Regions from separate parts of the Nitratireductor sp. OM-1 genome, predicted to be linked through region 1. Evidence: predicted binding sites of a transcription regulator. Region 1 holds the regulator's gene; each other region holds the start of a gene.
The links. The regulator LexA, encoded in region 1, represses DNA repair genes until DNA is damaged. The targets are predictions, from matches to a motif close to TGTTCNNNNTGTGTTCNG.
Positions count from the first base shown of each region.

Region 2: DEJ54_RS05410 (YifB family Mg chelatase-like AAA ATPase) is a predicted target of LexA. The motif match lies at 3,474-3,491, and genes of this name have one in related genera.
Region 3: DEJ54_RS10960 (cytoplasmic protein) is a predicted target of LexA. The motif match lies at 4,793-4,810, and genes of this name have one in related genera.
Region 4: DEJ54_RS10315 (PA0069 family radical SAM protein) is a predicted target of LexA. The motif match lies at 3,174-3,191, and genes of this name have one in related genera.

Region 1 covers NZ_CP029208.1:3,109,042-3,116,293, forward strand. Annotated here, with positions in the region: gene gyrA (DNA gyrase subunit A) at 1-2,369, opposite strand, end outside; gene DEJ54_RS14865 (MarC family protein) at 2,601-3,233, shown strand; gene lexA (transcriptional repressor LexA) at 3,320-4,042, shown strand; gene DEJ54_RS14875 (NAD(P)H-hydrate dehydratase) at 4,135-5,640, opposite strand; gene DEJ54_RS14880 (P-II family nitrogen regulator) at 5,922-6,260, shown strand; gene glnA (type I glutamate--ammonia ligase) at 6,329-7,252, shown strand, end outside.
Region 2 covers NZ_CP029208.1:1,134,748-1,141,999, forward strand. Annotated here, with positions in the region: gene DEJ54_RS05390 (serine hydrolase) at 1-313, opposite strand, end outside; gene DEJ54_RS05395 (septal ring lytic transglycosylase RlpA family protein) at 461-817, shown strand; gene DEJ54_RS05400 (bifunctional diguanylate cyclase/phosphodiesterase) at 856-2,211, opposite strand; gene gshB (glutathione synthase) at 2,419-3,366, shown strand; gene DEJ54_RS05410 (YifB family Mg chelatase-like AAA ATPase) at 3,585-5,120, shown strand; gene DEJ54_RS05415 (DUF1801 domain-containing protein) at 5,272-5,676, opposite strand; gene DEJ54_RS05420 (SRPBCC domain-containing protein) at 5,722-6,132, opposite strand; gene DEJ54_RS05425 (helix-turn-helix transcriptional regulator) at 6,129-6,452, opposite strand; gene DEJ54_RS05430 (amidase family protein) at 6,535-7,252, opposite strand, start outside.
Region 3 covers NZ_CP029208.1:2,332,107-2,339,358, reverse strand. Annotated here, with positions in the region: gene DEJ54_RS10990 (peptidoglycan-binding domain-containing protein) at 1-329, opposite strand, end outside; gene DEJ54_RS10985 (PAS domain-containing sensor histidine kinase) at 304-2,094, opposite strand; gene DEJ54_RS10980 (DUF5330 domain-containing protein) at 2,558-2,908, shown strand; gene DEJ54_RS10975 (SufE family protein) at 2,972-3,400, shown strand; gene DEJ54_RS10970 (DUF6456 domain-containing protein) at 3,482-4,306, opposite strand; gene DEJ54_RS10965 (helix-turn-helix domain-containing protein) at 4,308-4,742, opposite strand; gene DEJ54_RS10960 (cytoplasmic protein) at 4,944-5,306, shown strand; gene DEJ54_RS10955 (MucR family transcriptional regulator) at 5,522-5,941, opposite strand; gene mnhG (monovalent cation/H(+) antiporter subunit G) at 6,377-6,754, opposite strand; gene DEJ54_RS10945 (cation:proton antiporter) at 6,754-7,089, opposite strand; gene DEJ54_RS10940 (Na+/H+ antiporter subunit E) at 7,086-7,252, opposite strand, start outside.
Region 4 covers NZ_CP029208.1:2,198,432-2,205,683, reverse strand. Annotated here, with positions in the region: gene DEJ54_RS10340 (tRNA1(Val) (adenine(37)-N6)-methyltransferase) at 1-306, shown strand, start outside; gene DEJ54_RS10335 (S49 family peptidase) at 389-1,264, shown strand; gene DEJ54_RS10330 (NfeD family protein) at 1,349-1,534, shown strand; gene DEJ54_RS10325 (4-(cytidine 5'-diphospho)-2-C-methyl-D-erythritol kinase) at 1,635-2,534, shown strand; gene moaB (molybdenum cofactor biosynthesis protein B) at 2,512-3,066, shown strand; gene DEJ54_RS10315 (PA0069 family radical SAM protein) at 3,297-4,451, shown strand; gene DEJ54_RS10310 (ribonuclease HII) at 4,641-5,384, shown strand; gene DEJ54_RS10305 (NnrU family protein) at 5,310-5,879, opposite strand; gene DEJ54_RS10300 (TetR/AcrR family transcriptional regulator) at 5,950-6,690, shown strand; gene DEJ54_RS10295 (F0F1 ATP synthase subunit B) at 6,855-7,252, opposite strand, start outside.

The DNA of each region.
Region 1 (7,252 bases):
CGCTCCGTGGAGAGGCTTTCCTCCTCACCGACATCCTCGTTGGTGAGCGCCACTTCCTCTTCTTCACCCGAAGCCTGACGCCGCTCGGCCGCGGCCTGCTTGAGATAGGCAGCGCGTTCGGACGGGCTCGCCTCCACATGGGCCAGGATGGCCATGGAAATGACCCGGTCGCCCTCGGCCAGATTGATGCCGCGCACGCCAATCGAGTTGCGTCCGGCAAAGACGCGCACATCGGTGACGCAGAAGCGGATACACTGCCCCGAAGCCGCCGTCAGCAGAACGTCGTCGTCTTCGGTACAGGTGAAGACGCCGAGGATCTCGTCGCTCGGATCATCCAGCTTCATGGCGATCTTGCCATTGCGGTTGACCTGAACGAAATCCGACAGCTTGTTGCGCCGCACCGTGCCGCGCGTGGTGGCGAACATGACGTCCAGCGCGCCCCAGCTCTCTTCATCCTCCGGAAGCGGCATGATCGTGGTGATGCTCTCGCCCTCTTCGAGCGGCAGCATGTTGCGCAGGAACTTGCCAACCGATTGCGGCGTACCGACCGGCAGACGCCAGACCTTCTCCTTGTAGACAATGCCACGCGAGGAGAAGAACAGGATCGGCGTGTGGGTGTTGGCGACGAAGAGCTGGGTGACGAAATCCTCGTCCTTGGTCGACATGCCCGAGCGGCCCTTGCCGCCACGCGCCTGCGCCCGGTAGATCGAAAGCGGCACGCGCTTGATGTAGCCCTTGCGCGTGACCGTAACAACCATGTCCTCACGCTGGATCAGATCCTCATCGTCGAGATCTGCGCCACCTTCGGTGATCTCGGTGCGGCGCGGCGTGCCGAACTCGTCGCGCACGCCGATGAGCTCGTCCTTGACGATCTGCTGAATGCGGGCGCGCGAAGACAGGATCTCGAGGAAATCCGCAATCTCCACACCGATCTTGTTCAATTCGTCGGCAATCTCGTCGCGTCCGAGCGCGGTCAGGCGCTGGAGACGCAGCTCGAGGATCGAACGCGCCTGTTCTTCGGACAGATTGTAGGTGCCATCCTCATTGATGCGGTGACGCGGATCGTCGATCAGCAGGATCAGCGCTTCCACATCGGAGGCCGGCCAGCGGCGCTCCATCAACTGTTCGCGCGCGGTCTGCGGATCGGGCGCGTGACGGATGAGCTTGATCACCTCGTCGATATTGGCAACGGCAATCGCCAGGCCGACGAGGACGTGCGCGCGCTCGCGCGCCTTGCGCAGCAGGTACTTGGTGCGCCGGCTGACCACTTCCTCGCGGAAGTAGACAAAGGCCTGGAGCAGATCAAGAAGGTTCATCTGTTCCGGCTTGCCGCCGTTGAGCGCCACCATGTTGGCGCCAAAGGAGGTCTGAAGCGGCGTGAAGCGATAAAGCTGGTTCAGCACCACATCGGCCACGGCGTCGCGCTTCAGCTCGACCACGACGCGGTAACCCTGACGGTCACTCTCGTCGCGAATGTCGGAAATGCCTTCAATGCGCTTGTCGCGGACCAGCTCGGCCATCTTTTCGATCATCGACGCCTTGTTCACCTGATAGGGAACTTCGGTGATGATGATGGCTTCGCGATCATTGCGCGCCGGCTCGATCGAGACCTTGCCGCGCATGAGGATCGAGCCGCGGCCCGTCTCATAGGCGCTGCGAATGCCCGAACGGCCGAGAATCAGGCCGCCGGTCGGGAAATCGGGACCGGGAATGATCTCCTGCAACTGCGGCAGGCCGAGTGCGGGGTTCTCGATCAGCGCCACGCAGCCATTGATGACTTCGACCAGATTGTGCGGCGGAATATTTGTCGCCATGCCGACGGCGATACCACCCGAACCATTGACCAGAAGGTTCGGATAGCGCGCCGGAAGCACGCGCGGCTCGCTGGAGGAGCCGTCATAGGTGTCCTGAAAATCGACCGTGTCCTTGTCGATGTCTTCCAGAAGCTCATGCGCGCCCTTGGTGAGACGCGACTCGGTGTAACGCATTGCCGCCGGCGGATCGCCGTCGATGGAGCCGAAATTGCCCTGCCCGTCGACCAGCGGCAGGCGCATGGACCAGTTCTGCGCCATACGCACCAGGGCGTCGTAGATGGCGGCATCGCCGTGCGGGTGATACTTACCCATCACGTCGGCAACAGGACGGGCCGATTTCACATATTTGCGGTTCCAGTGGTAACCGCTCTCATGGGATGCATAGAGAATGCGCCGATGCACCGGCTTCAGACCATCGCGTGCATCCGGCAGGGCGCGGCTCACGATCACGCTCATCGCATAATCGAGATAAGAGCGCTGCATCTCCTCGACAATGGAAATCGGCTCGATTTCGTCGGGCTCGCCCGATCCGTTCGGCGTCGTCTGGTCAGTCAAAACGTGTCACATTCTTAATGAGGAATCACATACTCTTTATATATGAGCCGTCAGCGATTCTCCAATTGAGCATCCGTTTTTGATGACGGAAATCCAACGCAATTTCAGGCGCATACGAACCTCCTGGGGATGAGCGCCTTGACAAATTGTCGCAGGAAGCGAGCCTGCGTGAAGAATGAGGGCTTTTCCCTCGCATCCAAGCTGGGCTAGAGAGGCCGCAAGGAGAACCCGATGCCTGGTTACGATACCGTTTTCAACGCCTTCGTCACATTGCTGGTAACCGTCGACCCGCCAGGGCTTGCGCCGCTCTTTCTGGCGCTGACAGCAGGCATGAACCGCTCGGAGCGCAATCAGGTGGCCGTGCGCGCAGCCATCATCGGATTCGCCGTTCTGGCCCTGTTCGGCGTCGCTGGCAGCGTCATTCTGGCCGTGTTCGGCATCACGCTTCCCGCCTTCCGCGTGGCGGGCGGCCTGCTTCTGTTCTTCATCGCCTTTGAGATGATCTTCGAGCGCCGCCAGGAGCGCCATGAGAAGAGCGCCGAGCGCGCGATCACGCGCGACATGATCCGCAACATCGCCGCCTTCCCGCTGGCCATTCCGCTGATCGCGGGTCCCGGCGCCATCTCGGCAACCGTGCTTCTTTCGGGCGAGTTCAATTCGATCCTTGGCACCATCGCGCTGCTCGGCATCCTGCTTGGAACAATCCTCCTCACCTATGCCGTTTTCACGCTGGCGGAGCGCGTGGACCGCTTTCTGGGCGAAACGGGACGCTCCATCCTGACGCGCCTCCTGGGCGTCATTCTGGCAGCCCTCGCGGTCCAGTTCGTGGCAGACGGAGCCAAGGCGCTTTTCGCCGCGCCATAAGCGCTGCAACCGGACGGTTGCGGAACACAACTGGAACATATAGAGTATGTTCTGGTTTTGTTTTTAACTGATTCTCGGTGGCGCCCATGCTGACCCGCAAGCAGCACGAACTTCTTCTGTTCATCCATGAACGACTGAAGGAGACCGGAATCCCGCCCTCCTTCGATGAAATGAAGGAGGCGCTCGACCTCGCCTCCAAGTCCGGCATTCACCGGCTGATCACGGCTCTGGAGGAGCGCGGCTTCATTCGCCGGCTCCCGAACAGGGCGCGTGCGCTGGAGGTTCTGCGGCTTCCCGATTCCATCGCGCCCGGCCTCAATTCCGCCGCGCGCGGCTTTTCGCCAAGCGTCATCGAGGGCAGCCTCGGCAAGACGCCCGCGCCAGCGGCCTCCAAGCCTGCCGCCAGCAATGATGACGCGCTTTCCGGCGTCGTCTCCGTGCCTGTCATGGGCCGCATCGCTGCCGGTGTCCCCATCGACGCCATTCAGCACCAGACCCATTCCATCGCGGTTCCGCCGGACATGCTGACCGGTGGCGATCACTACGCGCTTGAGGTCAAGGGCGACTCGATGATCGATGCGGGCATTTTCGATGGCGACACGGTGATCATCCGCGAGACGCAGACCGCCAATCCCGGCGAGATCGTCGTGGCGCTGGTGGATCAGGAAGAGGCAACGCTGAAGCGCTTCCGCCGCAAGGGCGCATCGATTGCCCTTGAAGCGGCCAATCCGGCTTACGAAACCCGTATCTTCGGCCCCGACCGCGTCAAGGTGCAGGGTCGCCTCGTCGGCCTGATGCGCCGCTACTGAGTTTAAGACTATCCGGGGCGGCTTCAGGCATGCCCCGGCTCCGATGCCATCCGGCATCCAGAATGCGCGCTCTTTTCAAGCTCCGCGTCGGTTCAGCTAACATCGTCCGGGAAGAGCGCCTGGAAGACATGCGGAAGCATCTCGGGCAGATCCTCCGCAATCAGGCCCCGGCCGAACATCCCGCCAGCCTCTGCATGCAGCCACACGCCGGCCGATGCCGCCTCGAAGACCGGCATGCCCTGCGCCAGAAGGCTGGCCACAATCCCGCACAGAACATCGCCAGAGCCCGCCGTCGCCAGGAAACGCGATCCGTTGGTGTTGATCGCGGCGCGCCCGTCCGGGCAGGCGACGACCGTGTCCGCCCCCTTCAGGATGATCACCGCTCCTGAGCGCTCTGCCGCTGCGCGCGCACGCTCCACCTTGGACATGGAAGCGTCAGCCGCAAGGTCGCCAAAGAGCCGCGCGAACTCTCCTTCATGCGGCGTCAGCACGGTCGCTATGACGGAACTTCTCACGGCCTCGAAGAGCGTATCGGGCGTATCGGCAAAGGCGGTGATGGCGTCGGCATCCAGCACCAGCCCTTTCAGCCCTTCATCGCGCTCCAGAAAGCCCAGCGCGAAGCTGCGCGTGCGCTCGCCTGTACCGGCTGCCGGACCGAGAACGGCGGCTGTCGGTTTTCGCTCATCGAGGAAGGCGATGAGTTCATCCACCGCCTCCGCCTTGCGCAGCATGATCGAGGTCAGGTGCATCGCGTTCACCGACAGGGCGTTTGCAGGCGAAAGCACCGTCACGGCCCCTGCCCCGGCGCGCGCCGCGCCACGCGCGGCAAGCCGCGCTGCACCAGTGGATGCGCCACCGCCCGAAACGACGGCCACATGACCACGCACATATTTATGCGCATCGATCTCCACCGCCGGCACGCCGTCGCGCCAGAGCGCCGGACCATTCTCCCAGAGGGCGATATCCATTGATGCAAGCGCCATCTCGGCAATGCCGATATCGGCCACGACCAGCTCGCCGCACAGGCGTCGACCGGGCATGAGCAGATGCCCCGGCTTTTTGCGGAAAAACGTGACGGTCAGGTCCGCATCGAAGCAGCTTCCCAGCGGTTTGCCCGTGAGCCCCGAAAGACCGGACGGAAGATCGACGGCAACCACCGGGACGCCCGCAGCAGCAACCCGCTCGATGAGTTCGGCCTCGATGCCCTCAACTGGCTTTGAAAGCCCGGCGCCATAGAGCGCGTCAACCACCAGCCAGCCGGTCTCGGGGCGAAAATCGGCCAGCGCCTCGGGCGTTACAAAACAGTCTTCACGCGCCCTGGCGGCATCGCTGTCTTCCTGCGGCGCAGCATCGGCGAACAGGCGAACATTGACGCCGCGCTCGGCCAGAAGCCGCGCAATGACATAGCCGTCCCCCCCATTGTTGCCCGGTCCGCATAAAACCGCGACGCCGGCAGCGCCGGAAAACCGCTCGAGGATCAGATCGGCCACCGCCGCGCCGGCATTGCGCATCAGCCCGTACCCGTCATGAGGGCCGGCTGTGATGGCCGCGCGATCCACATTGCCCATTTCTTCAGGTGTCAGAACAACCATACGCATAACAAGCTGCCGCTTTCTTCGGCTCATTGCATATTTTTTAAGCAAGTCTCAAACTGCGAACCGCACCGCATGGTTCCCATCTTGCTATCCGGGGGCGCTCGCCTAGCATGCCAAAGCCGGAGAAAACCGCGTCGCGCCAATTCTCAAGACGCAGAATGCAGCGTTTGGCACGCAACATGCAAGGCTCTGTCACGAGTTGGCATGTTTCGTGCTTCAACCGAACCGGAGCAATAAGGGATGCGGACCATCCGTCCCTGAACCCATTTGGAGGCCACCGAGGCATGAAAAAGGTCGAAGCGATCATCAAACCCTTCAAGCTAGATGAGGTGAAGGAGGCCCTTCAGGAAATCGGCCTTCAGGGCATCACTGTCATCGAGGCGAAGGGTTTCGGACGCCAGAAAGGCCACACCGAGCTCTATCGCGGGGCGGAATATGTCGTCGACTTCCTCCCCAAGGTGAAGATCGAGGTCGTCCTGCCGGACGAAACCGTCGACGCCGCCATCGAGGCGATCCGCAAGGCAGCCCAGACAGGCCGCATCGGCGACGGCAAGATCTTCGTCACCAATGTTGAAGAGGTCATCCGCATCCGCACCGGCGAGACCGGCGCAGACGCAGTCTGACCCAAATCAGTAGTTCCCGGACCATGTCCGGATCATCAGGCAAGCTCATCGCAAACAGGAAAGCGAATATGACCACAGCACAAGACATCATGAAGCAGATCAAGGAAAACGACGTAAAGTTCGTCGATCTTCGCTTCACGGATCCAAGAGGCAAGCTTCACCATGTCACGATGGATGTCACGGCAGTGGATGAGGACATGTTCGCCGATGGCGTCATGTTCGACGGCTCGTCCATTGCCGGCTGGAAGGCGATCAACGAGTCCGACATGGTTCTGATGCCGGAGCCCGACACGGCGCATATGGACCCCTTCTTCGCCCAGTCCACGATGGCCATCGTCTGCGACATTCTCGACCCGATCTCCGGCGAGGCCTACAACCGTGACCCGCGCGGCACCGCCAAGAAGGCAGAAGCCTTCCTCAAGGCCGAAGGCTTTGGCGACACCGTCTATGTGGGCCCGGAGCCGGAATTCTTCGTCTTTGACGACGTGAAGTACAAGGCCGATCCCTACAACACCGGCTTCAAGCTCGACTGCAGCGAACTGCCGTCCAACGACGACGCCGACTACGAGACCGGCAATCTGGGCCACCGTCCGCGCATGAAGGGCGGCTATTTCCCGGTTCCGCCGATCGACTCCGCGCAGGACATGCGCTCCGAGATGCTCACGGTCCTGTCCGAAATGGGCGTGATCGTTGAAAAGCACCACCACGAGGTGGGTGCTGCGCAGCACGAGCTCGGCATCAAGTTCGAGACGCTCCTGAAGAGCGCCGACAGCGTTCAGAAGTTCAAATACGGCGTTCACCAGGTCGCCAATGCCTATGGCAAGACCGCAACCTTCATGCCGAAGCCGATCTATGGCGACAACGGATCGGGCATGCACGTCCACCAGTCGATCTGGAAAGACGGCAAACCGACCTTTGCCGGCAATGAATATGCCGGTCTGTCCGAGAGCTGCCTCTACTATATCGGCGGCGTCATCAAGCACGCCAAGGCG
Region 2 (7,252 bases), 2.0 Mb from region 1:
GCAGCGCCACTGCCGCAACATAGGTGAGCGCTACCGCGCCATTGCGAAAGTGTCCGTCCGTGGTGAGCGGCACGCCCGGCATCGCTTCGCCATGGGCAAGCGTGATGAGCGGCTCGCCATCAATCCGCACCTCCAGAAGAAGCGCGTTGAGCTTCATGGCGTCGAAGGCGTCGAGCGCGATCTTCTGCACGGCGTCTGCCCCTGGATCGGTTTCCTGTGCTGCAAGCGGCGTGGAAGCCAGAAGCAGGCCGGCAAGCCCTGTAAGGCCGACGAGCCTGCGGGTGGAGCGAAGAGTGCGCGGCGTGTCGGTCAAGGAAGCCTCCCTCAAGGGCATAGGCGAAGCAGAAAAGCCCGAGAACGGCCCATCCTGCGTCGCAATTTCATGCCGTGGCGGCAGCTGCCGCTACGTCGCCTCATTTCGCCGCTATGCGGCCGCTACGTCAACTCCAGGAAACTGATAATGCATAGGCGACTTTCCCGCGGCGCGATGATCACGCCGGCAGCCGCTTTGTTCGTTGCGGTGTTGTCCGCACCGGCGTCAGCACAGTGCGGCAGCGCGTCATGGTACGCGCTTACGTCGAAGACGGCTTCAGGTGAGCGGATGAACCCGGCTGCGATGACCGCAGCGCACCGCACCCTGCCCTTCGGCACGAAACTGCGTGTAACCAACGAGCGCAATGGCCGCAGCGTGGTCGTGCGGATCAATGATCGCGGCCCCTTTGCGCGTGGCCGCATTCTCGATCTGTCAAAGGCTGCTGCAGCGAAGCTCGGTTTCATTCGCGCCGGCCACACCAGGGTCTGTCTGGAAAAGCGCTAGGGTCAGGCCCCAAGCTGGCAAGCGAGCCGGAAGGCGGGTTAGCTGCTCGCGCGCTGCAGTGTTTTCTGTTCGCCCGTATGGTGGAGATAGCCAAGCGTGGCGTCGGCATTGCAGGGACGCCCGAAGAGATAGCCCTGCCCGCCCGCACAGCCAAACTGCGTGAGGCGCTCGGCCTGTGCCTCGGCTTCGATGCCTTCGGCAACCACTTCCATGCCAAGCCCCTCACACATGGCGAGAATGGCGCGGATGATGTGTTCGGACGGCCGGTCTTCCAGGATCGAGGCGACGAAGGCGCGGTCGATCTTGAGCTTGTCGAAATGGAACTCGCGCAGCCGGCCAAGGCTCGACTGTCCGGTGCCGAAATCATCCAGCGAAACGCGAATGCCAACCCGCCGCAGATCCTCAACGATGCGCTGTGCGGAGGCAGGGTCGTTCATCAGACCCGTTTCGGTGATCTCGATCTCCAGCCGGCGCGGATCGAAGCCCGTCTGTTCGAGAATGGAGAGAATCTGCAGGCCGGTATTGTGATCGACCAGTTGAGACGGCGACAGGTTGAACGAGAGGAACAGATCCTCCGGCCAGTCGCGTGCGGCTTCCGTGGCCTTGCGCAGCACCAGCTGCGATAACGGGCCGATGATGCCGCGTTCTTCGGCGATGGGAATGAAGATGCCCGGCGAAACCGGTCCCAGATCCCGGTCGGTCCAGCGCGCCAGCGTCTCGAAGCCCACCGTGCGGCGGGTTTCCAGATCGACGATCGGCTGGAAATGCGGCTCCACCTCGCCGGCGGCGACCGCCCGGCGCAGGGCCTGCTCGATATGGGTTACGCGCTTGGCGGCCTCTTCCATCTCGCGGGTGTAGACCACGACTGCGCCGCGCCCCGTGCGCTTGGCCTGATAGAGCGCGGTTTCCGCCTTGTTGAGCAGAACCTCGCCTGTCTCTTCCTCGGAATAATAGAGGGAACAGCCGGCAGACGCCGAAAGCCGCGCGGTGCGGTGGCCGACATCATAGGGGGCGGAGAGAATTTCGATCAGAAGCCGTGTCTTCTCGCGCGCGGCCTCCTCGCTGAAGACCAGCGGGAACAGAAAGGCGAATTCGTCTGCGCCGATGCGGGTGACCGTGGAGTGCGTATCCATCGCGGCGCGCAGCCGCATGGCCACCTGCTGCAGGATTTCATCGCCCGCGGCGCGGCCAAAAAGGTCGTTGATCGGCTTGAAGCCATCGAGATCCAGAACGCCGATGGCGAAAGGAGCGGGGTCGTCCGCGCGTTCCTCGATCAACCGGTCGATCTTGTCGAAGAATCGGCGCATGTTTCCGAGGCCCGTCAACGCATCGGTGAAGGCAAAGTCGGACTGGTCCGCCGTTATCGTCCGTGCTTGTGCGGGCGCCGGCTGCATCGAAACTCCGTTATGCGGGCGATCTTGTTCTCGATGCGCCGAACAGTGGACGTAAAGTGTTTATGAATCGTATCCAATATAACGTTATCGTGAACAGTCTTTTGTTCATCGACGGCGCGGCGTGACGTCTGTGCGGCATCCACAGCTTGACAGAAGCATGCGCGGGCCGTCATCTGCCGCACAACAGTCCCCTCCGGAGCTCTTTCCATGTCCCTGAAAGTCGCGGTCCAGATGGACCATATCTCCACCATTTCGATTGCCGGCGACACCAGCTTCGCGCTCGCTCTGGAAGCGCAGAGGCGGGGCCATGCGCTCTGGCACTACACGCCGGATCGCCTCTCCATGGCCGATGGCAAGGTTATCGCCTGGGCCGAGACGCTTGAGGTGCGCGATGAGGTGGGCAACCACTTCACGCTCGGCGAGCCGCAGCGCACGGACCTTTCGGAGCTGGATGTGGTGCTTCTGCGCCAGGATCCGCCGTTCGACATGAATTACATCACCACGACGCATATTCTGGAGCGCATTCACCCGAAGACGCTCGTGGTCAATGATCCGGCCTGGGTGCGCAACAGCCCGGAAAAGATCTTCGTGACGGAATTCGCCGACCTGATGCCGGAAACGCTGATCACCCGCGATCCGCGCGAGGTCGATGATTTCCGCAGGAAGCATGGCGACATCATCGTCAAGCCGCTCTACGGCAATGGCGGCGCCGGCATCTTCCACCTCAAGGAGGGAGACCGCAATCTGGCCTCGCTTCTGGAAATGTTCATGGAAGCGTTCCGCGAGCCCTTCATCGTGCAGCGCTACCTGAAAGAGGTGCGTGGCGGCGACAAGCGCATCATCCTCATTGAGGGTGAGCCGGTTGGCGCCATCAACCGTGTGCCGGCCGAGCACGATTCGCGCTCCAACATGCATGTGGGCGGCCGCGCCGAACATGCGGAACTGACGGATCGCGAGCGCGAGATCTGCGCGCGCATCGGGCCGTCGCTGCGCGAGCGCGGTTTCACGCTGGTTGGCATCGATGTCATCGGTGACTGGCTGACGGAGATCAATGTGACCTCTCCGACGGGCCTCCGCGAGGTCAAGAAATTCGGCGGCGCGGATATTGCCGCGCTGTTCTGGAATGCCGTCGAGGCGCGCTGCGCTGCAGTCTGACCGCTGCATCATGCATCAGGTTTAAGGGGCGGGCTGCGTTTGCGCTCGCCCCGATCTGTTCTCCCGGCACAACTCTTTGCAACCTGAAGACAACCTTTGCGCTAGGTTGTTCTCTCAATGTTCTTGATCTGATCGCCTGAAGCTGCTTCAATGCGGTTGCAAGGGGATTGGAACTCGTGTTCTGGCGGCAATGCCGGGCGTGCGCAGGGGGAGAGCACATGGTTTCGCATGTGAGCACTGTGGCATTTCAGGGCGTGGAGGCTGTGCCTGTCGAGGTGCAGGTGATGGTGGCTCCCGGCAAGATGGGGATGCAGATCGTCGGGCTGGCCGACAAGGCCGTCGCGGAAAGCCGGGAGCGGGTGCAGGCGGCGCTTCATGCGTCGGGCCTTTCCATGCCGCCCAAGAAGGTGACGATCAACCTCGCGCCTGCGGACCTGCCGAAAGAGGGCAGCCATTACGATTTGCCGATTGCGCTGGGTCTCATGGCCGCTCTCGGCGCGATTCCCGACGATTCATTAGCTGGCTATGTCGTGCTTGGAGAACTCTCGCTCGATGGCACGGTGGCGGCGGTGAACGGTGTTCTGCCGGCGGCCATCGGGGCGAATGCGATGGGGCGCGGCCTGATCTGCCCGCATGCCTGCGGCGCGGAGGCCGCGTGGGCCAGCGCGGATCTCGACATTCTCGCGCCGCGCAGCCTCATCGCGCTCGCCAATCATTTCAAGGGTAGCCAGGTGATGAGCCGCCCGGAGCCGGCTCTCGGGCCGCCGCCGGTCAGATTGCCGGATCTTGCCGACATCAAAGGGCAGGAGGGGGCCAAGCGGGTTCTGGAGGTGGCGGCCGCTGGCGGGCACAATCTTCTGATGAATGGCCCGCCCGGGGCCGGCAAGTCGATGCTGGCGCAGCGCCTGCCATCCATTCTGCCGCCCCTGTCTCCGCGCGAATTGCTGGAAGTCTCCATGATCGCTTCCATTGCCGGGGAACTGGCGGAGGGCAAACTCACTGATCAGCGTCCGTTTCGCGCGCCGCATCACTCGGCCTCCATGGCGGCCATCGTGGGCGGCGGATTGAAGGCGCGTCCCGGCGAGGCTTCGCTGGCGCATCACGGGGTTCTGTTTCTGGACGAGTTGCCGGAGTTTTCACCGCAGGTTCTGGATTCGCTGCGCCAGCCGCTGGAAACCGCCGAATGCGTGATCGCGCGCGCAAATCACCGGGTCAGCTATCCGGCCCGTATCCAGCTTGTTGCGGCCATGAACCCGTGCCGTTGCGGCATGGCCGGGGAGCCGGGGCATCGCTGCCGGCGCGGCCCGCGCTGCCAGACGGATTATCAGGCGCGCATTTCGGGGCCGCTGCTCGACCGTATCGATCTTCGGGTCGATGTTCCCGCCGTCTCCGCGAGCGATCTGATCGGCGGGGGCGGGCGTTCGGAGCCCAGTGCGGTGGTTGCGGAGCGCGTCAGCCGGGCACGCGCCATGCAACAGGAACGATACACGGCGCTGGGCCTGCCTGCGTGGACGACCAATGCCTCCTGCTCGGCCGCAATGATCGAGGATGTGGTGACGCTCGATGCGCCGTGCACGGCGCTCATTCGGGAGGCGAGCGAGAAGCTCGGCTTTTCCGCGCGTGCGTATCACCGGGTTCTCAAGGTCGCGCGCACGCTGGCCGATCTGGATGGCGCCGGCGATGTCACGCGAACCCATCTGGCCGAGGCGATCTCCTACCGCGTGGCCGGCACGGTGCGCGCAGAGGCGGCGTGACGCTCTGCCGTTTCGTTCGGCTGTCCGGCGTTCAATGGGGCGGTGCGGAGGCACGTGGTGGCCGGTGGTTTGCCGGGTAATTGTCTCGACTGGCGGTGCATCGTGGGTGTGAGCACGTGTGACCCCGGGGGCCCAAGGGAGGGCGAGGCGGTTAGCCGGCACGCTTCTTGCGGCCTGTCGATGCATTCAGTTCGGCTGCGGCCTTCAGAAGGGCCCTGAGCGCTTCTTCATCAATCGCATCGCCTTCGTGAAAGTCGATGGCGCGGCGGGTGTTGCCTTCGAGGCTGGCGTTGAAAAGGCCGGACGGGTCGTCCAGCTTCGCGCCTTTGGCGAAGGTCATTTTCACGGCCTTCTTGTAGGTCTCTCCGGTGCACAGCATGCCGTCCTGATACCAGACGGGAACGCCACGCCATTTCCATTCTTCCGTCACTTGCGGCAGGGCCTCCAGGACCAGTTGCCGAAGGTGGGCGAGGGTTTCGCCGCGCCAGTCATTCAGTTCCGCAATGCGTGCATCGATCTGTTCTGACGGGGTTTTGCCGGTGTCGGTTGCGCTCATGGGGCGATCTCCGATTGTTCTTTTGCATGTGACTGCTTTCGATGCTCAGTCGAGGCGTTCAAGAACCCTTTCGAGTTCCGAGATGAAGCGCGGCCATGCAGCGCTTGCGCCGCGATGGTAGGGCTTCTGCTCTGGCAGAAAGCCCTCCTGCTCCATGCGCAGCAATGTGCCGCCGGCCGTCGGCGTCAGCGTCCATGTGACAGTGCTGCGCAGGTCCTTTGTGTCCCAGGCGTAGGAGAGCGTTCGGTACGGTTCGATCTCTTCCACCACGCAGTCAACGCCACCCCAGTCTGCGGTGAGGCTGAAGCGGTGTCCGACGCGGGGTGCGAAATCGTTCTTCATCAGCCATTCGGCGATCAGGTGCGGCTGGGTGAGCGCCCGCCAGACCTTTTCCGGCGGATGCGAAAGCGTGCGCTCCACCACCACACAGAGCGTTTCGGCTGTTGCGTCGTTCATTGATCCATCCTGTCGAGAAGATCTTCCAGATCATCGAACCGGTTCTCCCAGAAGCCGGCCATCTCACGCGTCCAGTCGAGGAGCGGGGCCAGCGCAACCGGGTCGGCGCTGTAAAAGGTCTGTCGGCCGCTTTGCCGGTCATGCACCAGCCCGGCGCGCTTCAACACGCCAAGATGCTTGGAAACGGCGGGCTGCGATACCCCGGCCCCGGCGGTGAGGGCGGTGACCGTCAGATCGCCATCGCGGCACAGCCGCTCGAAGATGGTGCGGCGTGTGGGGTCGGCCAATGTTCGGAAGAGGGTATCACGGGTCGGCTGCATTGTTACACATAACTACAGGGTTATTGTTTTAATAAATAACCCCGCAGTTATGGATTTGTCAATGTCGGGGCTGTGCTGTGTGTCAGCCAGCCATCTGCCTCACCGCATCGAGCAGGAATTCATCCTGATAATGCGCGGCGGCAAAGGAAAGCCCCACCGGACAGTCATCGACCGTCATGATCGGGGCCGAGATTTCGGGAAGCCGCGCCACGCCGGAGAATGCGGTGAGGGTCATTGTCCGGTCGTAGAAATCGATCACTGCTTCCATTGTCGTCAGGGAGCCCTTCAGCGGCGCGATCACCGGCGTCGTGGGAAAGCAGACCACCGTGCCCGGGGTGAGGGCCGCGTTGATCGCCTCGAACAGGCGTTCACAATGGGTGATGCTCTCGAGCGCGGCGATGCGATCGAAGGCGGCTACATTGCCGTAGGCCATGGAGAAGGTGAAGCCGAGTTCCGGCTTTTCGGTCTCGATCCAGTTCGCAACCGTGCTCTGGAACTCCGCCGTCTGCAGGTCGCGAAGCGCCTTCAGATTGCAGTCGCTCAGGGAGGCATCTGCACCGATCAGCGCCGCAAAGCGCATGGGCTTCGGCGCAATGCCCGTTTTCACGGCAATCGCCTCCAGCGCCGCCTCCACCTGCTGCTGCACGGTCGCGTCGGCGATTTCCACCGCATCCGTCAGGACAATGATGCGCTCCAGCTTTTGTGGTTTCGCCTTGCCGCTGCGCAGGAGCACGCGCGCGGCGCTGTCGAGCGTTGCAAGGCTGTTTGCCACCACGCCCACCGTGCTGACGCTCGGCATG
Region 3 (7,252 bases), 780 kb from region 1:
TGCACCGGTATCGCACCGGTCGTGTCCCGGTCAGGTGCGATCTGGCGCGGCGCCTGGCTCGGCACGTCCTCCACCGCAGCCGGGAAGGTCGGCGCAGGTGTCGTTTCAACGAAGACGGGTTCGCGCGTCGAGATCAGCGCACCGGCGTGGAAATGCGGCTGATACCAGAGCGCATTTGCAGAAACGAAGGAAAACGCCACGGCGAAGGCCGTCGCCCCGCCAACCGCAATCGGGTTGCGGGCGATGGCCATCCCTGCACCGGCCGCACCGGCGCGCAGCAGGGTTCCAAAGGTGACCTCCGGTTCAGGCCGTCTTGCGGTATTCTTCATCGCTCCACTCATCGTCAATCGCCGGTTTGCCGTTACCGGTATTCTGATCCTTGTCCTCGCCGACGCCGACCGGCAGGGAAATGCTCACCCGCGTGCCCTCGCCGGGCGCGCTGTCGATGGTCATGCCACCGCCCTGAAGGCCGACAAGCCCTTTCGCCAGTGCGAGGCCGAGGCCCGTCCCTTCCACATGCCGCGTCTCGTCGGTGCGCACCTGGGCAAACGGCTCGCCAATCCGCTCCAGATCGGCAGCTGCAATGCCCACGCCATTGTCGGAAACGCTGAAGTCCAGCCGGTTTCCTGAACGCTCGGCCAAAACGCTTACCTTGCCGTTCGCATGCGAGAATTTGACCGCATTCGACAGGAGATTGATCAGCACCTGCTGCACGGCGCGCCGGTCGCAATAGACCACGCCAACCGAGTCGGCAATGGCGACCTCGATGTCGATGGACCGCGCCGATGCATCCCCCTGAACGAAGGCAACACTCGGGTCCACCACTTCGCTGAAGCGGAAGGCCTCGGGATGAAGCGTGTAGATGCCGGCCTCAAGCTTGGAGATTTCCAGCGTCGAGTTCACCACCGAGAGAAGATGACCGCCAGCCTCATTGATCAGCCGCACATATTCGCGCTGCTTCTCGTTGGAAAGCTGCCCGAAAATCTCCGAAAGAAGTGTGTCGGAGAAGCCCAGAATGGCATTCAGCGGCGTGCGCAGTTCGTGGCTGACGGCAGCCAGCATACGCTTGCTCTCTACCTTCGCCACACGCGCCTCTTCGCGGGCGCTCGCCAGATCATGCTCCAGCTCGGCCATGCCGGCTTCATCGCGCAGAATGACAACGGCCCCGCCCTCGCCGGCTGCCGACAGGAGTTCGACACCGAACTGGCGGTAACCGGGTGCGCGCAGTGCACCCGGTTCCACCGGCATGCGCAGGCGCATGCTGATCGTGCGCGCCTCGGCGCCTTCATTGATATCGGAGACGGCGCAAAGATAGGCGACGCGGTCGGCCACATGAATGCGCTGGAAGAAACCATTGCCGAGAAGAATGTCCGAACGCACGTTCAGAAGAGTTTCAGCCTGGCTGGATGCGTGCATCACATCGCCGGAACGGTTCACGCGAAGCAGCACTGCGCTCATGCGCTCTTCAATGCCGGAGGCTTCGGGAGCCGCATCCGCGTCCGCACGCGCCGGCTCTTTCACGGTGAAGCGAAGGCCAAGCGTTGCAATATAGATGAGCGGCACGAGCCAATGTGCAGCCGAAGGCGTCACGGAAGGCAGACCACCAAAACCAAGAGTGCCTGCGCCGAAGGAGAGCGCCACCGCGACCGCACCGGCGAAAGCGCCGGTCATCGCCGCGCGACGGGTCCGGGCAATCCAGTAGCATTCTGCGGCCAGCGCCCCGGCCAGCAGCGTCATCGGCGAGGAAACCCCGCCGGCAATCGCGATCAGCGCCGCAACAGCCGGAACAGCCATGACAAGCGCGCCGGCTTCGACGAGCCTGCGCCGTCCGGTCGCCAGAAGCAGGGCAGCCGTCAGCCAGCTCGCGGCGAACACGGCGCTCGACAGCGCCAGCGTCTGGGCAAAGCCAACCGTCGCGCCAAGAAGCTGCGCCGCAGCGCCTGCAAACAGAAAGGGAGCGGCAAACAGAACGGCAGCAAGCCTGAGCTGATGCGAGCGTTCGGGCCCCTGCTCGACACTCGGATGGATCAGCCCTTCAAATGCTGCCGAAACGGCTGCCAGCCACTCCGGATATGGAGATACTCGTGAACTCAACTCGACGCGCTCTTGTTTGGTCCGTTCGGCGGGTTCTTGTTCCTGAGGAGACTCGCACCGAGCGTTTAAGGAAAGGATAAGCGCAGCGGTGAAACGGCCGCCTCAGGCCGCAAAACGCCGATTTCTCGCACCACAAAGCCGGCTGAATGTCGTCATGGTTAACGCCCGCTGAACAAAATACGCAGCTCCCCGCCCTTCAGAAAAACAGGCTTTCGCCCTTTGACCATCGCCGACACCTCAATCGGCACAGGCGCTTGGATGGTAAATCAAAGGTTAAGGCGTTTCACAGGCTTTGATGCAGACTTGTCTCGAAGGCAATCATTTTCGAATGCGTGAGAAATTTGCTTTCAATTTTAGCAAAAATCTCAAGAGCTCCTTGGCCGGACCGTGCAATGGTAATGAAAGGGACGCCCCCTTGAGTTGGATCTTGAGCTAAACGGGGCAGGAAACGGGACTGGACGTCATGGGCTTTCTTATTCGCGCAATCTTCTGGCTTTCGCTTGTTCTGCTGTTTGTGCCGATTGGCGGCGCCGGTAGTGATGGCGATGGCGCGGCGCCGCAGATCGGCGCCCTTCAGGCTCTGAGCGCCGCCCGTGACGCGGTCAGCGACATGGCAGGCATCTGCGAGCGCAAACCGGAAGTCTGCGCCACGGGCGTCGCCGCCCTTCAGACCATCGGCGTCCGCGCCCGTGAGAGCGCCCGCATGGCCTATGAAATGATCGAGGAAAGCGGCAGCGAAGCGCCCGACGCGGCAGCCGCTCCCGAAGACACCATCACCACCGGCAGCATTCCCGAGAGCGCCGAGAACCGCTAAGCGCGCTCTTCCTAAAAAAGGTTTTGCGTGACGACAGGCCGGACAATCACTATATCCGGCCCAATGAGCACGACGATTGACACCCTCTACGACGACTTCGCCTTTCTGGACGACTGGGAAGAGCGCTATCGCTACATCATCGATCTGGGCAACGGCCTTTCGGCCTATCCGGAGAGCGCGCGGGATGAGGCGCATCGCGTTCGCGGCTGCGTCAGCCAGGTCTGGCTTTACACCGAGCGCGCCGATGGCGACGATCCGGTCCTGAACTTCAAGGGCGATTCCGACGCCCACATCGTGCGCGGCCTGGTGGCCATCATGATGCTGCTTTTTTCCGGGAAGCGCGCCAGCGAAATCCTCGCCATCAATGCCGAAGACGTGTTGCGCAAGCTCGGTCTCGACGAGCACCTCACCCCGCAGCGCGCCAATGGCCTGCGCGCCATGGTTCAGCGCATCCGGGACGAGGCCGCAGCCGTAGCTCCCGCAGCGGGCTAAATCTCTTGCAAGACTGACTCGCAAGACTGACATGCGAAGGCCCTCATGGGCCTCCGCGCTGGTGTATCGTTCCGCCGCACGTCAGGCGATTTTCGGACGATAATCCTCAACGCCCCAGTGAAGAATGGGCTTTTGCGCCGCCGCTCTCCGGGCGTCCCGTGGCGCATAATGGCGGTCGAGCGCGCCAAGCGCCGTCTTCAACACCACCTTCGCTGAACGCACGGGCCAGCCGCGCTCCGTCTCCACCTGCTCGAGCCCTTTCAGGAAGCAGCAGATATCGACGAGAACGCCGGCAAGTTCCGGCCCCACCGCATTGAGCGCCCGGTCCACTCTCTGGCGCGCTGCGGGCGCCGCGTCCGTGAGGTCGGCCCCCTCGCCTGCCCCACCGCTCCTCCTGCCCGCCGAAACCGTCGCCACCCAGTTGGCGCTCATCCGCGGCATGATCTGCCCGCGCGTATAGTCTGCGCGCAGCCTTTCCCCCGCATCGAACTCCGCCTGGTTCAGAAATGGCTGGCCATTGCGGGCCCGCCGGCGGGCAAGCTGGGCGAGCGGCGATTCGCTCAATGTCGCCGACACCACTTCACGCTCCAGCCCCTCGCCAAAGCTTCGCTGTTCGAGCTCCCAGTGCTGCCTGCGAAAAGGTTCCTCACGCGCGCCAAGCCTGCACGCATGTGCGCTTCCCGCCTGCGTCAGCTTCACCCGTTCCCCATCACGAGAGACCAGATCATCACGGCCCAGCCTTTCCAGCACATCACGCGCGATCGAGATCGTTCCCCGCTCTCCGCCATCCAGAAGCACCGCCCCCGTCTTCGCCCCGCGCTGAAGCCAGGCGGGCCCTTTCTGCAGAAACCGCAACGCCCTCTGAAATTCACGGCGCTGACGCACATCGTCCTTCATCACCGCCATCTCAGCGCACCTCCATATTGCGAAACGCAGCCGAGGTGATCCGCTCCGTCATCAGCACGATCCGGTCGAATTCTTCATCGTCGCGCATGTCCTCTATCAGATGGCACGCATATTGAACCGTGGTCCGGTCACGCCCGAAGCCACGCCCGACCTCGGTCATGTTCAACCCAAGCACAACATGCGCGACATACATGCCGATCTGGCGCACCCGCGTCACGCTGGTGGATGACCGACGGGCCTCGCGCAGCTCGCGCCCGCTCACATTGAACAGCGCTGCGAGGATATCGATGACGCATTCGCAGACGTCGCCCAACCGCTCTTCGGTGACGGGGCTCAAGCGCCCCGCAAATGCCGGACGCTCGGTGTCCCCGGACACTCCTTCCGGCTCGGCTGCGTCTTGCGGCGGTTTGGTGGAATTTGAAAGCACAGGCATTATCCCTTCCCAAAAAAGAGGAATAAATTCTTATACCCTACACAACCACCAAAGCGAACAAAGAGGGAACGATATTTCCCATCGATCAATCAAGATCTTGAAATACAGACATAAAAATTCTGAGAACCGTTTTTCCAACACAGGTTTATCCCCGCCCGTGCCGCGCGCCCTCATAGTCACCCCAAATCAAGACAGGGATCGACCATGACCGCGATGAAGCAAGAACGCCTTGAGTTCCTTGAAGAAAAGAGAAAACGCCATGAACTGTCACGGCAAACGGCAGCACTGTTCCTCATTGGCGGCATCGACCTTGCCAAAGCGCTACAGACAACGGGCGCTGAACGCACAGCCCTCGTTCAGCGCCTGAAGCGTCTGATCGAAAGAGAGCGCCTGAAAGGCGTGCGTGGGCACTGGAGCTATGATCTCAACCGACACATCGCTCTGAAACAGGCGCTGGAACGCCTGGCGCCGGAAACACCATGCCCGGCACGGAGAAAATACACACATCCGCCCGCAGCATTCTCTCTGGGCGGTCGCACCGCCCCCCGAATTCCCGGAAGCGCATGAGAGGCGTCGCATTTTGCGCGGCAGGAAAAGCCGCCCCCCCCCTGAAACAAATCAGGCGTCGCTGTGGCAGCGACGCCTGAACCTTGAAGCGTATAATCTCGGCGTAGCCGTTACGCTGGATCACCCTGCTCCCACCCGGGCAACAAAGGATGATCGAAACTTTTATAGAGCAGCCGAACAACCGAAAACCGGATGCCGCCTCTCGGTCCGAAGCTCTAGGCCTCTTTGCGCTTGCGGCCTAAACCCATCTGCTTGGCCAGCTTCGAGCGGGCAACCGCGTAGCTGGGCGCAACCATCGGGTAGTTCGGGTCAAGGCCCCATTTCTCCCGATACTGCTCCGGCGTCATGCCGTAATGCGTCATCAGGTGGCGCTTCAGCGATTTGAACTTCTTACCGTCTTCGAGACAGATAATGTAGTCTTCATGCACCGAGCGCTTGGGGTTGACGGCCGGCTTCTGCTTCTCGGCCGGCGGCGCCTCAGGCGTTCCGCTGACACGGCCAAGAGCCGAGTGCACATCAGAGATCAGGTTGGAAAGCTCAGATGCGGGAACCGGATTGTTGCTGACATACGCGGCAACAACGTCCGCGGTCAGCTCTATAAGCATGTTGTCGTTCTTTACAGAATCGTCGTTCATTTCGTTACCTTGCCCCAACGTCATTAAAATTGGTCTCACCTCAAGTCGCCACTCATGAAGTCTCTAAAGGGAGCCAGATGTTTTTGGCATTTCTTGGCCCGACTCCCGATGAGGCAGCAATCTTATGATTACTTTTCTGCTTTCGGTCAACTCACTTTTTAAGCCTTATACTAGGCGACACTAGAAGCAGATTGTTTATCTCATCTCAAAAAAATCAAATTCATTCCAAAAATCAGACAAAATTGAGCTTACTGGAAAATTATATCTAAGCCCGCCTTATTAAATTTGAGTATTGAAGCCATGCCTTGTGGGGTATGGACCTGCCCCCGAAGCCGCACTTCCCGGGAAAAGCCGGCTTCAGGCTTTTCAAAGACCACTATAAGTAGAATCCATCCCGGCAATGCCTCAAAAAGGATTTACCGGAAAATTATTCCACTATTCTTTGTCACTTCTTGCCTCTGCGTCAGGGGTGGTCGCATCCCCTCCCGCATTCGCCATCTCATCATGCACCGAACGACCCCAGAGCTTGTAGCCGGCCGCATAGGCGGCCTTGGCCAGGAGATGCGCGGAAATGGGCGCTGTCAGCAGGAAGAAGACCACGGCGGCGAGCGCGCGCGTGACGATGGCCTGATCCTGCGCAAAGATCGCCAGGGCGATCAGCAACAGGCCCGAGCCGAGCGTGCCCGCCTTCGACGCCGCATGCATGCGGGTGTAAAGGTCAGGCAGGCGCAGAATGCCAATGGCCGCCACCAGCGTGAAGGCAGCGCCAATGATCATGAGCGCGCCGGTGAGAATGTTCAGCACGTCGCCCATCATTGGTCCTTGTCCCCGTAAATGCCCAGCGTATCGCGCTTCACGAACTCCTGCTCATAGCGGCGGCTGAGCACGAAGCGCGCAAACGCCACCGTCGCAAGGAAGCCGACAAGGCCAAGCGCAATGGCGATGTCGAGATAGAGCGTGAAGCCCGTGCGAATGCCGATGACGGCGATGAAGCCGATGGCGATCGTCACCAGCATGTCGAGAGCAAGAACCCGGTCGGGCAGGCTCGGCCCCATCAGCACCCGCACCACCGTGAGAAGAAACGACAGGCTGAGCAGGGCGAGCGCCACAAACTCGGCGAAGTCGAGGAATTCTTGACTGGCGCTCATCGAAACGCCTCCATGATCTTTCGTTCAAAACCATCGGCGATGTCGCGACGCAGTTCATCCGGGTCGGAACAGTCGATGGCGTGCACGTAGAGGAAACGGCGGTCTTCCGACACGTCGACGGACAGCGTGCCCGGCGTCAGCGTGATCAGGTTCGCCAGAAGCG
Region 4 (7,252 bases), 910 kb from region 1:
TTCGAGACATGGCTGCGCACCGCCGCCGCCATCACCGCGCCCGGCGGGCTTCTGGCGCTGATCGCCCGCCCTGCCTCTCTGGCCGCAATTCTTGCCGCGCTGGAGGGCCGTTTCGGCGGCGCGCGCATCGTGCCGGTGCATGGTCGGGCCGAAAGCCCCGCGATCCGCATTTTGATTCGCGCCCGGAAGGGAAACCGCGCCGGCCTCACGCTGGAGCCGCCGCTTGTCCTGCGCGACCGCGACGACCAGGTAACCGAACGCGCCGAGGCGCTGACCAATGGCCGGGCGGCGCTTTTTGGTGATTGAGCGCGCTTCGCCATTGCACGGCCCGCGCAAATGCCTACATGCTTTTGAGCTGTAATCCCTGTCATCCGGAGCAACAGAGCCCTTGCGACGCTTCTTCAGCCGTCTTCTTCCCAAAAGCCTGCGCGGCAATACGGTCACCATTCCCGTGATCCGGCTTTCCGGCGCAATCATGCCGTCGAGCAGCGCCTTTCGCCAGAATCTGTCGCTGGCGACCACGGCCGCCGTGATCGAGCGCGCCTTTTCCATGCCGGATGCGCCGGCCGTCGCCATCTCGCTGAATTCGCCCGGCGGCTCGCCCGTGCAGTCCCGCCTGATCTTCCGCCGCATCCGCGATCTCGCGACGGAGAAGAACAAGAAGGTCTTCGTCTTTGTTGAGGATGTGGCGGCCTCCGGCGGCTACATGATCGCCATTGCCGGCGACGAGATCATCGTCGACCCCTCTTCCATCGTCGGCTCCATCGGTGTCGTCTCCGCCGGTTTCGGCTTCCCGGAGATGCTTAAGAAGATCGGCGTCGAGCGGCGCGTGCACACGGCCGGCCAGAACAAGGCGATCCTCGATCCCTTCCAGCCGGAGAAGAAGGAAGACGTGGAGCGCCTCAAATCGCTCCAGCTCGAAATCCACGACACGTTCATCAATCTGGTGAAAGAACGCCGTGGCGCAAAGCTCGCCGAGGATGGCGATCTCTTCACCGGCGCATTCTGGACCGGCGAAAGCGCCCTGAAACTGGGGCTTGTGGACGGCATCGGCGACATGCGCTCGGTGCTCAAGGAACGTTATGGCGAAAAGACCAAACTCGCCCTCATCACCCAGCCGCGTGGCCTGTTCGGCCGCAAGCTTGGCATTGCCGGCAGCGCCGGCGGCCTGCCCGATCTCGGGGCGGCCTTTGCCGGCAACGCAGCCTCCGGTCTACTGGAAGCAGCAGAGGAACAGGCGCTGTGGCGTCGCTACGGGCTTTGACCCGGCGCCGCGCCGGATCAAAGCGTCCTTTGTGCGTCCGAATGGATGCGCTAAACTCGGTGGCATGAAACCGGAGGATCGACAATGCCCCAACTGATCTTCTTCGCCGCAGTCGGCGTTGTGGCCTATGTGGGCTATCGCAAATTCGTCCGCGAGGCCGAACGCGTGACCGCAAAAGCCCGCCGCGCCCGCAAGGAAGCGGCCAATGGCAGCATGGGAACACTGGTATACGATCCCAAGACGGGCGAATATCGCGTTCCCAAAGACTAGAGCATTCATGCAGATAGAGCATCGGGATAACTGAAAACCGGTTTCCACGTTTTCGGTCCGGTGCTCCCTCCATCTTCAAGGTCAGGAACCGGCCCCTCACATGTCCCCACACGGCAGCATGATCGCGCCCGCCAAGGTGAATCTGGCACTGCATGTCGTCGGAAGACGCGCGGACGGGTTTCATCTGCTCGATACGCTGGTGGCCTTCACCGGCGATGGCGATCTTCTGGAAGTGGAAGACGGCGCGGAAGACGATTTCTTCGTATCGGGCCATTACGCCGCCCATGTGCCCATCGGGTCCGGCAATCTCGTCACCCGCGCCCGCGACCTCCTGCGCGAGACCTTCGGCGGCGATGCGCATGCGCCGGTGCGGCTCCATCTGGAAAAGAACCTGCCCGTTGCCTCGGGCGTTGGCGGCGGCTCCGCCGATGCGGCTGCGGCCCTGCGCCTGCTCGCCCGCCACTGGGACCTCGCCATAAACGAGACCGATCTCATCCGGCTGGGCCTCCGGCTTGGGGCGGACGTGCCCATGTGCCTTGCCTCCAAACCCCTCATCGCGCGCGGCATCGGTGAGGCTCTGGAAACGATCCCCGCCTTCCCCGCCCTGCCGCTCGTTCTGGTGAACCCCAACATTCCGCTCTCAACGCCTGAAGTCTTTTCAGCGCTTGAGCGGCGCGACAACGCTCCCCTTCCCGCCCTTGAGGACCTGCCCGACGCCGCAACGGCCGTCCGCTGGCTGGATGGCGCGCGCAACGATCTGGAAATGCCGGCGCGCCGCCTCGTGCCCCAGATCGAAGATGGTCTTGGCGCTCTCAGGCGGGCCGGCGCGCTGACCGCGCGCATGTCGGGCTCTGGCGCCACCTGTTTCGGCATTTTCTCATCAGCGGATGCGGCAGCGCGCGCCCGGCGCGCCCTTGCCTGCGAACATCCCGAATGGTTCGTCCTTGAAACCGAAACCCTTGCAGCGGAGCAGCCAGATGCTGACCACGCCCACCCGTGAATTCATCCCCGTGCGCTTCGCCGTTCTCACCGTCTCGGACACGCGCGGGCTCGAAGATGACCGCTCCGGCCAGACGCTTGCCGAACGCATCGAGGAGGCGGGCCACACGCTCACCGACCGCAAAATCGTTGCCGACGATGTCGAGGCCATCCGCATGGCCGTCAAACTCTGGTGCGCCGATGCCGGCATCGATGCCGTCATCACCACCGGCGGCACCGGTTTCACCGGTCGCGATGTGACGCCCGAAGCGCTCGAACCGCTGTTCGACAAGCGCATGGATGGCTTTTCGCATGTCTTCCACCGCATCTCTTTTGAGAAGATCGGCACCTCCACCATCCAGTCGCGCGCAACCGCCGGCCTCATCGACCAGACCTTCGTCTTCGCCCTGCCCGGCTCCACGGGCGCCTGCCGCGATGCCTGGGACGGCATCCTCAGGGACCAGTTCGACTACCGCCACATGCCCTGCAATTTCGTGGAAATCATGCCGCGACTTGCCGAGCATCTGAAGCGCGGCGGCGGCAAGTCCGCCTGAGCCGCACCCCACCTCTTCAAAAACCTGTTTCAGGCCAGGCTGGCATCCACATGGATGCTGGTTCCTGACGCCTGTGGATAAACAGGGCTGTTCCGTTCCCCGATTAAAGTTCTTGCTTTGTTCTCATTTGTTCGATAGGAATAGATTCATCGGCAGCGATGCTGATTCCGCTTTCCGCCAGTTCCCGCGTTCCAGAAAGCCGGCCACATCGCCCAGGCATGGAGTGACCCATGGAACAGATGACCAGAGCAGATACGGCCGCCTTCAATGGCGGTGGCGCCGCGGTGGCCAACACGGTGATCGACCGGTCCGGCATCCGCATCGATGCCGAACGCCGGCGCGGTCGCGCCGCAGGCATCAACCCGTCGGGACGTTACGAACCGGTGTCGCGGCATGTCTTCGATGATGGCTGGGGTTCCATTGAGGAACTGCCGCCCTTCAAGACCGAAGTGCAGGTGGAAAAGCCGCGCACCATCATCACGCGCAACAGCTCGCCGGACATTTCCTTCGACCGGTCCATCAATCCCTATCGCGGCTGCGAGCATGGCTGCGTCTACTGCTTCGCACGTCCCACCCACGCCTATATGGGGCTTTCGGCCGGGCTCGACTTCGAGGCAAAACTGTTTGCCAAGCCGGATGCCGCCCGCCTTCTGGAGCGTGAGATCGCAAAGCCCGGCTATGAGCCGCGCACCATCGCCATCGGCACCAACACCGACCCCTACCAGCCCATCGAGAAGAAATACCGCATCATGCGCGAGATTCTCGAAGTGCTGGAGGCGCACAAACATCCGGTCGGCATCGTCACCAAGTCTGCGCTCGTCATGCGTGACATGGACATCCTCTCCCGCATGGCCGAGCAGGGGCTGGCCAAGGTCGCACTCTCCGTCACCACGCTCGACCGCAAGCTGGCGCGCACCATGGAACCGCGTGCCGCCACCCCGTCGCGCCGGCTGGAAACGGTGCGCGCGCTGACGGAGGCAGGCATCCCCACCTCCGTGATGATGGGCCCCGTCATTCCCGGCCTCACCGATTGCGAGATCGAGCGCATTCTGGAATCGGCAGCGACCGCCGGCGCGCGTGAGGCGGGTTACATCATCCTGCGCCTGCCGCTGGAGGTGAGCCCCATCTTCAAGGAATGGCTGCTGCGCCATGCGCCCGATCGTTATCGCCATGTCGTTTCGCTGATCCGCTCCATGCGTGGCGGAAAGGATTACGACGCCCAGTGGGGCAAGCGGATGAAAGGCGCCGGCCCCTATGCCTGGCAGATCGGTCGCCGGTTCGAGATCGCCGCCAAACGGCTTGGCCTCAATCAGGAGAAGCGCCGGCTGAGGAGTGACCTCTTCACCCCGCCCACACCGGGAGGCGAGCAGCTCATGCTTCTCTAGGTTCCCTTGCGTCCACTCCAGCGCCACCGGACCCGCCTCTCCACATGAACACCGCCGCGCTCCGGCGCGGCGCAGAAATCCCGTCAGGCTTTGCATCCCCGTGGGCCGACGGAAGCTTCCCGGCTTTTCCGCCCCTTGCGCCGGGAAGACCTTGCGGAGAATCGGAACCGATGCGAGCATCGCCGCACCATGGCTCGTACGCGTTCCGATTCTCCCACTCTCTTCGACCTCCCCGTTCGTCCCGATTTCCAGATGGAAGCGGCACTCATGCGCGAAGGCATGGCGCCTGTCGCCGGTCTGGATGAGGCCGGCCGCGGCCCGCTTGCCGGTCCCGTGGTGGCCGCCGCCGTCATTCTGGATGGCAACCGGCTGCCCGAAGGGCTGGACGATTCCAAGCGTCTCTCCGCCGAGGCGCGCGACCGTCTCTATGAGAACATTCTGGACATGGCGGTCAGCGTGTCCGTCGCCTCTCTTTGCGCGACCAGCATCGACGAAACCAACATTCTGCGTGCGAGCCTTGAGGCCATGCGTCGCGCAACCGCAGGTCTCTGCGTCACACCGCTCTTTGCCCTTGCAGACGGGCGCGATGTGCCGCCCGGCCTCTGTTGCCCGGCGCGCGCCGTCGTCAAGGGCGATCAGCGCAGCCAGTCCATCGCCGCAGCCTCCATCGTCGCCAAGGTCACACGCGACCGCATGATGGGCCGGGCAAGCGAAATCGCCCCGCCATATGGGTTCGAAGCCCATATGGGTTATGGCACCAAACGGCACCGCACGGCGATCACCGAGCACGGTGCAGTGCTTCGCCTGCACCGCATGACCTTTGCGCCCCTGCGCGATCTGAACGCGCCCTCGCCCTCCTCAGAGAGGCGAGACGCCGATCAGCCACTCATGGAGCCCGGCGACAAAAATTCCGTAGATCGCGAGCCCGCCTAAAACCGCCACTGCATCCCCGGCCCACCCGGCGGGAACCTTCGCAGACGAACTGGCGGGACGCGCACGTGCCGACCGCCAGTCGATGACCGCCCACAGCGCGAAACTGCCGAACAGGATCACATCGGCAAACGTGCCGTTCGCCATCAGATGGGCCAGCGCCCAGAGGATGGTCGCCACCAGCATGGGATGCCCCACGGCAGCCCTGATGCGGCTCGGCACATAGGCGGCAATCAGCAACGGAAAGACCGGCAGAAGCACGAGCAGCGCCACATGCCGCAGCGCAAGCGGCGGCGCATAAACCAAACCCGGGTCCATGCGCGCCAGCCCATAGCCCCAGACGATGAGCGCAAAGCCTGCGAGCGATACTGCCGTATAGGGCAACAGCCAGGCGTTTTTGCCCCGCTCCGCCATCACCCGGGCGCGCATCTCCGGCGCGACGATCCGCAGCGAATGCATTGCGAGGAAAAGCACCAGTCCAGCCACCAGCACGGTCATGCGTATCTCCGTTTGCGCATCTCAGTTCAGTTAGATACTATAACTAAAACTATTATCTGTAACGGACAATATGAAACCTGCCGACGATATCCCCACGCTGACCCGCAAGGAGATGCAGCGCGCCGCCACATTCCGCGAGATTCACGACATCGCCCGCGCCCTGCTGGTCGAGCAGGGCAGCGCTGCCGTCACCATCAACGCGATCGCCCGCCGCATGGGCATGAGCGGCCCTGCCCTCTACCGCTACCATCCAAGCCAGGCGGCCCTCATCGAGGCGCTCCGCAGGGAGTTCTTCAACGAGCTGGTGGCGCATATGCGCCAGGCCGCATCACTGCCACATGCCGACACGCCTGCACGCCGTCTCGGGGCCACATGCCGCGCCCTGCGACGCTGGGCGCTTGATCATTCGGCCGAGTTCGGTTGGCTGTTTGCAAGCCCGGTGGAGACGAAGGGCGATGCCGCCGCGCCCCTCTACGATGACGCGGCAAGCTGCGGTGCATTTGGAGAGGTGTTTCTCGAACAGGTTGCCGAGATATGGGAGACGCAGCGTTTCCCCATTCCGAACCTCGACGACATGCCCCCCGTTCAGGTGGAGCAGCTCATCGCCTTCAGCGAGAAGAACGGGAACATCCTGCCGCCCGACGCGGCGCATGTTTTCCTAAAATGCTGGATCCGCCTCTATGGGCATCTGTGCATGGAAGTGTTCGGGCAGATGGCCTTCGCCTATACGGACATGGAGCCAGCCTTCGAGGAATGCCTGAGCGAGCTCTGTACGCTTCTGGACGTGCCCTATGAGCCCGCGCCCGCGTGATGCATTTACTGCCTGTAAGCCGATGAGAACGCACGGCTTGTGAAGGCATCCGCTTCCCGCAACTGCCCGACCGGAAAGCCCTTCACCGCCCTGCAGAATTCTGCACAAACAAAAACGCCGCCGGAGACCGGCGGCGTTTTTGAGATTTCGTCTGGAAAAGCCGATCAGTTCAGCTTCGCCTTAACGTCCTGAAGCGAAGCCTTGAAGAGATCGCCACTGGTCTTGGCGTCCACCTTGTCGGCCAGAACGGCGCGAGCTGCTTCCACGGCCAGATCGACGGCGCTTGCGCGCACTTCGTTGACCGCATCCACTTCAGCCTGCTCGATCTTCTGTTCGGCCAGAGCGGTCCGGCGGGCGACATACTCGTCCGTCTTCTGCTTGGCTTCCTTGACGATCAGCTCGGCCTCGTGCTTGGCGGCACTGACGATGTCCTGCGCCTCCTGCTCGGCTTCCTGCCGCTTGCGCTGGTATTCGGCGAGCAGCTGCTGCGCGTCTTCACGCAGCTTGCGCGCTTCGTCCAGCTCGTTGCGGATGCGCTCGGCGCGTCCGTCGAGCGCGCCGT